Regions from separate parts of the Streptococcus gingivalis genome, predicted to be linked through region 1. Evidence: predicted binding sites of a transcription regulator. Region 1 holds the regulator's gene; the other holds the start of a gene.
The links. The regulator Rex, encoded in region 1, represses fermentation and respiration genes when NADH is low (regulators of the CRP and FNR family bind a similar motif). The targets are predictions, from matches to a motif close to TTGTGAANTANTTCACAA.
Positions count from the first base shown of each region.

Region 2: adhE (bifunctional acetaldehyde-CoA/alcohol dehydrogenase) is a predicted target of Rex. The motif match lies at 1,699-1,716, and genes of this name have one in related genera.

Region 1 is NZ_JAYKTO010000001.1:450,018-454,446, forward strand. It holds gene SM122_RS02120 (ribose-phosphate diphosphokinase) at 1-232, shown strand, start outside; gene SM122_RS02125 (cysteine desulfurase family protein) at 242-1,354, shown strand; gene SM122_RS02130 (DUF1831 domain-containing protein) at 1,364-1,711, shown strand; gene SM122_RS02135 (DUF4649 family protein) at 1,713-1,928, shown strand; gene SM122_RS02140 (redox-sensing transcriptional repressor Rex) at 2,059-2,706, shown strand; gene radC (RadC family protein) at 2,909-3,592, opposite strand; gene SM122_RS02150 (porphobilinogen deaminase) at 3,647-3,925, opposite strand; gene SM122_RS02155 (class A sortase) at 4,095-4,429, opposite strand, start outside.
Region 2 is NZ_JAYKTO010000002.1:316,074-320,502, reverse strand. It holds gene adhE (bifunctional acetaldehyde-CoA/alcohol dehydrogenase) at 1-1,603, opposite strand, end outside; gene SM122_RS07850 (acyltransferase family protein) at 2,007-3,809, opposite strand; gene SM122_RS07845 (MORN repeat-containing protein) at 3,799-4,203, opposite strand; gene SM122_RS07840 (low molecular weight protein-tyrosine-phosphatase) at 4,229-4,429, opposite strand, start outside.

The DNA of each region.
Region 1 (4,429 bases):
GGCTACTGAAATTTATGCTGTATCAAGCCACGGCTTATTTGTTAAAGGTGCTGTTGAATTATTAGATCAAGCTCCGATCAAAGAAATCTTAGTAACCGATTCTGTTGCTCCAAATGGACCAACACCAAAAAATATTAACTATCTGACAGCTAGCGAACTGATCGCTGAAGCTATTGTTCGCATTCAAGAAAGAAAACCTGTTAGTCCTCTATTTGCCTACCATAAGAAATAAGGTCTTAATGTGATATATTTTGATAATGCCGCAACAACTCCCCTTCTACCTGAAGTCATTGATAAAATGTCTGAAACTATGAAGACCACTTTTGGAAATCCATCGAGCCTTCATGCTCATGGACGGATGGCTAGTAAACTTCTCCGAGAATCTCGCGAGCAAATTGCTCAGTCTCTCCATACTCTTCCAAATCGTATTTTCTTCACTTCAGGTGGATCAGAAAGTAATAATACCGTTATAAAAGGCTACTGCTTGAAACACCAAGCAGATGGCAAACACATCATTACGACCGCTTTGGAACACCATGCGGTTCTTGAACCCATCGAATATCTTGTAGAACGTTTCGGATTTGAAGTTACGATCGTCCAACCAAGAGATGGACGCATTCAGGCTAGTGATATCAAGGCGGCTCTTAGACCGGATACCATTCTTGTCTCTACCATGTTTGCCAATAACGAGACAGGCGATCTTCTACCGATTAAAGAAATCGGAGAACTCTTAAAAGATCATCCAGCTGCCTTTCACGTTGATGCGGTCCAAGCAATCGGAAAGGTCCCTGTCTATCCCGAAGAGTTGGGAATTGATTTTCTCAGTGCTTCTGCCCACAAATTCCACGGACCAAAGGGAGTCGGCTTCCTTTATGCAGCCGTCCCAGATTTTGATAATCTCATCCATGGGGGGGATCAGGAAAGTAAGATGAGAGCCAGCACGGAAAATCTCATTTCTATTGTCGGGATGGCAACCGCGCTTCAGCAAGCTACACTTCATCAAGAAGAAAATTTCAACCAGGTTCAAAAACTCGGCCAAGAGCTAGTCAATGGTTTAGCAGCCTACGACTACTACGTAAATGCGAATGACGACCATATTCCATTTGTTTGGAACCTTGGCTTTCCGGGTGTCCAAAATGACGTTTTACTGATGCGACTCGATCTTGCTGGAATTTCTGTCTCTACAGGTTCTGCTTGTACCGCTGGTACAGTTCAACCCAGCCATGTCCTTGAGGCGCTATATGGAAAAGATAGCTCACGCCTAAAAGAATCCCTTCGAATTAGTTTTTCAGAACTCAATACCGTAGAGGAGGTTCAAGACTTCCTCTCAAAACTTAAAGAAATTATATCATAGGAGAACAATATGGCTTTTGAAACAAGTGTTTCATTGAAAGACTGCAAATATACCTATAGTCTACACCCAAATGTTAAAAAATATACCTTACGTGACAATACATTCGCTGTTACAAAAGTTGGAAATTACGAGTTAAATCGTTTGCTCGAAGCCGTTCCAAATAGTGGCGAAGGCTTCCTACTTAAAATCATTTTCAATAAAGATTTGACAGGTTTTAAGATCAATATTACAGACAAGTCTGGGCTTCGCCTGGTTAATATTTTTAAAAATCCAGAAAATGACATTATCCAACAAAAATTCTATTTCTTAATGGATAGTCTTGTCGAAAGAGAAATTTTCAACAAAACAGAGGCCTAATATGGTAACCCTAACTTATATCGATGCTTACCAAGTAGAACGAACGACTACTTATCCCGACCTTGCAGCCTGCATCCTAGATTTTTCAGGCTGTGTAACCCTGCCTGACTCTTACTCAATCGTATCCATTGAATACAAGGGGGAAAAGCTCCCCTATACAGGACGAGTCGATGGACTCTATGCTTTTTTGAAAAAGGTAGAACAAGCTGAAAACTAAGCTGATGCTGATGGAACTCTCCCATCGTCATCAGCTTTTTCTTTAGACAAAAATATTTTTGAAAAACCACTCTAGATAGTTGATTTTTTCACAATCTTCCTATACAATAAGAGGGAAAGGTTGTGATATTGTGAAACATGATAAAAATACTCCAATTCCACGCGCAACAGCAAAACGCTTATCGCTCTACTACCGCATTTTTAAACGCTTTAACTCTGAAAAAATAGAGCGCGCCAATTCCAAGCAAATTGCTGATGCAATTGGGATTGACTCTGCTACTGTTCGACGAGATTTCTCATATTTTGGTGAATTAGGAAGACGTGGATTTGGTTATGACGTAAAAAAACTGATGAACTTCTTTGCCGATCTCTTAAATGACAATGCCATTACCAATGTCGCTATTGTGGGGATCGGAAATATGGGAAGTGCGCTCCTCAACTATCGCTTCCATGAACGCAATAAGATGAAAATTGTCATGGCTTTTGATGTAGATGATCATGAACTGATTAATACCAAAAGTAAGGATGGGATCCCCATTTATGGGATTTCTACGATCAAAGAGAATCTCAAAAAAGAAGGCATTCAAACAGCAATTTTAACTGTCCCAAGTATTAAAGCGCAGGAAGTTGCTAGTCTTTTAGTAGACGCTGGGGTCAAGGGAATCCTTAGCTTCTCACCAGTGCATCTGACAGTCCCTAAGGATGTCGTCGTCCAATATGTCGATCTCACTAGTGAATTGCAAACACTCCTTTATTTCATGCGAAAAAACGAAGAATAAAGACTTATACATTAACAAGAAAAGAGGCTGGGACAAAAGTCCTAGCCTCTCAATTATTTTTGGATTGTCGAGCAAGACGCAGTGGTTGAGTGGGCTCTACTACGCTGATTTCATCAGCTTTTACAGCCCTACTCAACTGTGCGGAGGTGGGACGACGAAATCGAATTCTAACGAATTACCGATTTCTGTCCCACTCTCTATTTTATACCAAATAATCGGTTTCTTCACGGTAACTATAATAGTTTTCTTCAGATACAATCAAGTGATCTAATAGGGTTAAGCCCATCACTTCACAGGCCTCTAAAACTCGTTGCGTTACTTCATCATCATTTTTACTCGGAAATACGGCACCAGATGGATGATTGTGAGCCAAGATGATAGAGGTTGCCATGTGCTTCAGTGCATAATGCAGGATTTCACGTGGCTCCGCAATACTTCGATTCACGGTTCCAATAAAAATGGTCTGCTGATGAATAATTTCATTCTGCGTATTTAAATAGAGAGCAACCAGGTGCTCCTGTTTCTTATGGCCGATTTCCTGTTGAATTTTATGGGCCAATTTCTGACTGCTCATGATCTGTTCAGAACTCATTAATTCGTCTTTATGAATCCTTCGTCCAAACTCAATCACAGCCTGAAGTTCGATGGCCTTCACCCGGCCAATGCCAGAGATTTCCTGTAGCTCCTCTAGGGTTAATTGACTTAACTCCTTTAAACTATTAACTGAGCTCAAAAGACCTTGTGCAATCTCATAAACGCTTTTTTGCTTATTGCCTGTCCGTAAGAGAATGGATAACAATTCTTGGTGACTCAGCTTATCCACTCCTTCAGAAACCAAACGTTCTCTAGGAAGCAAAGATGGTTCAATAAATGATATGTCGTACATAATTTCCTCCTCACTTATTAATTCGTAATAAATGGAGAAAACGACAACCTTTCATTATTTACAGGCGATTTCTTCCTTCAAATCATCTAACACTAAGACTTCATCTTTATTAAAGCGGATCTGATAACCTGTTTGAACTTGTTCAAGCTCCTTTAAAAACTGTTGAATTTCACAGCGGAACAAGTACTCCTGGCTCTGAGGAATGGCCTCTAAAGCTTGGTAGACCTGCTCTACTTCGTAGATACCTTTCGTAATTAAACCATTTCGTGGAAAATCGTTTACTAAGAGATTATAGAAATGATGCAAGAGATGATAAATTCGCTCTTTTGTCACTATTCTACCTCCTTATCATACTCTTTCTCCTCTATTATATACTGATTTTCCCTCAATATTATGACAAATTCCTTACATAATATTACCAATCTCTTACAATTTTACAAGAATTTCTCCTAGCTTCCTACATAGAAAAAGCCCTAGCATCTCTGCCTCGGGCTTTATTTTCTTAAAGTTGCATTTGATTATAAGACTTGCTGAATGAATCCAGGATGTCTTTTGGAGCCTTGTCATAGTCAACAGAGGTTTCCAAATTCCCTTTTACAATCGTACGGTAAGTCGCTGCAGCATCCTCACAGGTCACCAAGGTGATCTCATTGACGCCTTCACGATCTTGAATAACATCTACACGGTCTGGAGTCACTGTCTCAACAGATGAGATGACATAAGTATAGATTTTTTCTTTGTCCGTGATGTAGATCTTCATACCCGCCTTGGCTTTCTCTAATGGTGAGAATAACATGGCATTTGCTCCAGTTAGACCAAACACGTGGTGACTAGCAA
Region 2 (4,429 bases), on a different contig from region 1:
GATCTGGTTCAACGTCTGCAAAGATTTGGTAAACTACCTTGTTGCGACGAAGGTCAAGCTGTTCGATGATACGATCAAGGAAACCAAGCTCTACCATAGCGTGGTCTGTAACGATCATGACACGTTCAACGTCACGACATTTTTGTAGGTATTCAATTGAATCACGTTCAAAGTATGTTTTTGAAGGAAGTTTCATCCATTGCATGTTATTTCTCCGGCGTCCGACTTTTTTGATATTCAAGAGGTTGATGGCACTAACGTTGTCCCCAACAGAGTTGCGTCCGTAAGAACCACATCCAAGTGTCAATGATGGCAAGAAGGCATTGTAAACATCCCCGATACCACCGAAAGTCGAAGGAGAGTTGCAGATCACACGAATGGCTTTAACTGCTTTACCAAATTCTTTGGTCAATTCTTCGTCTGCTGTATGGATAGCAGCTGAGTGACCAAGACCGTTGAATTCAACCATTTGGCGAGCTTTGTTAATTCCGTCTTCACGGCTTTCAGATTTCAAGACAGCGATGACTGGTGACAATTTTTCACGAGTCAAAGGCTCTTTTTCACCAACTTCTTTACATTCTGCCGCAAGGATATTGGTTCCTTCTGGAACTGAGAAGCCAGCTTGTTCTGCGATCCATGCTGCTGGTTTCCCAACGATGTCCGCATTCAATTTCGCACCCGCACAGTTCTTGCTGTTGGCTTTCACACCGAAGCAGAACTCTTCAAGAAGGGCTTTTTCTTTTTTGTTGACAAAGTAAGTGTGGTAAGATTTGAATTCTTCAACAAACTCATCGTAGATTTCTTTATCGATGATAACCGCTTGTTCAGATGCACAGACCATACCATTGTCAAATGATTTAGACATAACGATATCGTGTGCTGCTTGGCGGATGTTAGCTGATTTTTCAACATAGGCAGGAACGTTTCCGGCACCTACCCCAAGAGCTGGCTTCCCACATGAGTATGCCGCTTTAACCATGGCATTCCCACCAGTCGCAAGGATCGTAGCAACTCCTTCATGGTTCATAAGGGCACTGGTTGCTTCCATAGAAGGTTGGGTAATCCATTGCACACAGTTCTCAGGTGCTCCAGCTGCAATTGCCGCATCGCGTACGATTCGTGCCGCATGAGCAGATGATTCTTGAGCAGATGGGTGGAAGGCAAAGACGATAGGGTTCCGTGTCTTCAAGGAAATCAATGCTTTAAAGATTGCTGTTGAAGTAGGGTTTGTTGTAGGAGTGATCCCACAGACAACTCCGACTGGCTCCGCAATCAAAGTTAAACCAGTGACATCATCTTCTGAAATGACACCAACTGTCTTGGTGTGACGCATGTTGTTCACAACGTGTTCACAAGCGAATAAGTTCTTCGTCGCCTTGTCTTCAAAGACCCCACGACCAGTTTCTTCATAAGCATGAAGAGCGAGCTCACCGTGTGCGTCAAGAGCAGCTACAGATGCTTTCGCTACAATGTAGTCCACTTGCTCCTGGTTCAATTTGCGCATTTCTTCAAGCGCTACGAGCGCTTTTTGCACCAACTCGTCTACGTGTTTTTCAGCAGCGAGTTTCTTTTCTTCAGGTGAGAGAGTTTTTTTATCAGCCATTTGATGCTTTCCTCCAATGTTTGAAACCCTTATCCTTTTCTAGAACTTTTTTCATGTTTTCGGAAATTTTCAAGAATAGTGTAAGAAATTTCGATTTGTTAATTATTTCACAATATAATTGTACTCTATTTTGAGATTTTTGTAAACACTTCCAAGCAACTTTCACAAAGATTTTTTTGAAGTTTGTGAAAATTTTATCAATCCTATTGCTGTGAAAGTAATCATCTAGCAAAATTGTGAAAAAATAATTAAAAAATTTTTTTCTTCACAAAGTGATATTTTCAATTGATTTATGTAAGCGTTTTCTTAATCTTACTAAAAAAAGCAGCTTTTTACAAGTAAAAAGTTGCTTTTTGTTTTATTTTGTTAGGATTTGTTTTGTTTCAGTTTCAGAGAAGCATTTTTACTTCTTGACCGGACCCTTTTCGGCCTTATCAAGGGCTTCTTTGACTGTTTGAGCATAGAGTTCCCCACCATTGGTTTCCATATTGAAGTGAACAGAGTCTGTTCCCACCCAAATGTTTGGATTTTCAATTGCTACTTGGTACCAGTCCGCAATGGTGATAAAGTCGTATTTCTTTGCTAGTTCCAACTCATAAAGACGGGTTTGAACCGATTCACTGGACTGATCGTTGGCATAGCGACCATCATATGGTGTCACAAGGATCAGGCGACGGCCTTTTGGAAGTTTCTCAACATACTGATCCAGCAATTCTTTGTAGTTGCTTACAGTATTGGTTCCTAGGGCAATGACCACATTTTTTAGGAGAACTTTATTGGAGATGTCAGTCTCAAAGACCTTCATTCCATTTTCCAACTGACGACTCACCACTGCATCAATCTGGATGCCAGGGATGGCTTTAGTCAGGTAGTCCTGCGCTCGCAAGTTAACCGAATCACCGATCATGGTCACACCATTTGAGACGTTATAGTCTGTTGCAGTCGCATTATCCACTTGCGTCCGTGTGACCTGCATTTTGCTGTCTGCTTGATTGAGCCCACTCACTACCAAACTCTCATCAAAAGCTCCGACGGTTGGTGCAAAGGCGGAGATTCCAACCATCAAGAGAGCCAGTGGAATCATGAGGTAAAAGATCGGTTTGGTCAAAAAACTGAGATCCATCTTCATGCCAAAGACACGAGGCTCCTTGCCTGCAATGGTTGGCTCCAAAATATAGAAGGACAGAGCCGTTAGAATCAAGGAAACGATCGTCGTCACAAGGGCTGCCATCATATTTCCCAAATGTTGAGAGAAGATGATAAAGAAAGGCCAGTGGAAAAGATAGACACCATAACTGGTATCTGCCAAGAAATTGAGGATGGCTGGTTCTTTTTTATCTGGCGTCTTCTCATGGAGAATGCGGGCCGACAGAATCATAGCACAAGCTGCGATTGTCGCTGCTAAAAAGCCAAACAGATAGGTCCACAAGCTATCAAATGGCAAGAAAAGACTGAGCACAAACAAGAAGGCAAAGCTTCCACCCAAGACCGATAAGGTCTTTTTCATGCTCCAAGACTGCACCAGCTTTGTAAAGTTCGGGCTGACATTAGCAATCCCTGTCACCGTTGCTAGGCATGATCCCGCAAAGAAGGGGAAGATGTGAGTGAAGCTAGAAAAATAGATGGTAGAGAAATTGGCTGTCAGAAAGGCACGGATGAACATGGACAAGAAGGTGAAGAGAAAGAGCCCGCTGGATGCCAGGAAGAACATACCTCGGTACTTTCCAACCGTCTTAGCCCGCTTAGCCAAGAACCATGCCAAAAGTGCCCAGAGCACATAGTAATGCACTTCTAGGGCCAAACTCCAGGTATGAAGGAAGAGATGTGGAATGAAGTTACTTTCGTAACTACCACCCGTTGCCATCTCAAAGAAATTGGTCACAAAACCGAAGACCGCCGCAATCTGAGTCCCAATACCAGCCACGTAGTCCCGTTGGACCATAAAGGTAAAGGGCATCACGACCAAGACCATAAAGACAAGGGGTGGTACGATCCGGTAAAAGCGCCGTTTCAAGAATGCCAGGTAGTCGATTCCTTGCTTGCGCGCAAATTCATCGATCAAGAGCGCTGTAATCAAAAATCCTGAGAAGGTGAAGAAAATATCTACCCCAATGAAGCCTCCAGGAAAGGCTTTTTGGAAGAAATGGTAGAGCAATACCAATAAGAGTCCTGTAACACGGACTAGTGAAAACCATTTAATGCGCATTTTGATAAATCCCCTGCTTGAATGTTCCTTTGTATACGACGTTGGCTTCTGTGGTTAAGGTGCCTTTGCCCTCCGGCTGGCCGTTAACAAACTGCCCTTCATAGGTCCAACCATCCTTGGACTTAAACTTACCATAGCCGCTAAAAGAGCCGTTGACGAGGTTACCTGTATAGGTATCCCCATTTTTAAAGGTGACGGTTCCCTTGCCATTCATCTTGCCACGGACCAAACTTCCGTCGTAACGGATCGCCCCCTTATCCAAGGTCAAGACGCCCTGACCTGGAATGGCTGAAAGGAAAACCAGCAAAGCAGATAGAATAATCACGACTAATGCTGCTATTTCTAAATTTTTTCGCGTCAGATAGACCTTATAAGTCTCATAAAATTCTTTCATATTCATTCTCTCACATATCAAACTCTTAGGAAGTTGCTAACTGATCTAACCAAGCCTTACAGCCGCTCAGGACTCTGGAATAGGTCTCCTCAAAATCACCGGTATACCACGGATCTGGCACACATTCAGCAGCAAAAAGATGAATCTTGTGTTCTGTTCCTGCAGGAGCCATTTGCTTCAGATCTGCTACATTGTTTTCGTCCATCCCTAGGATCAAATCAAAGTT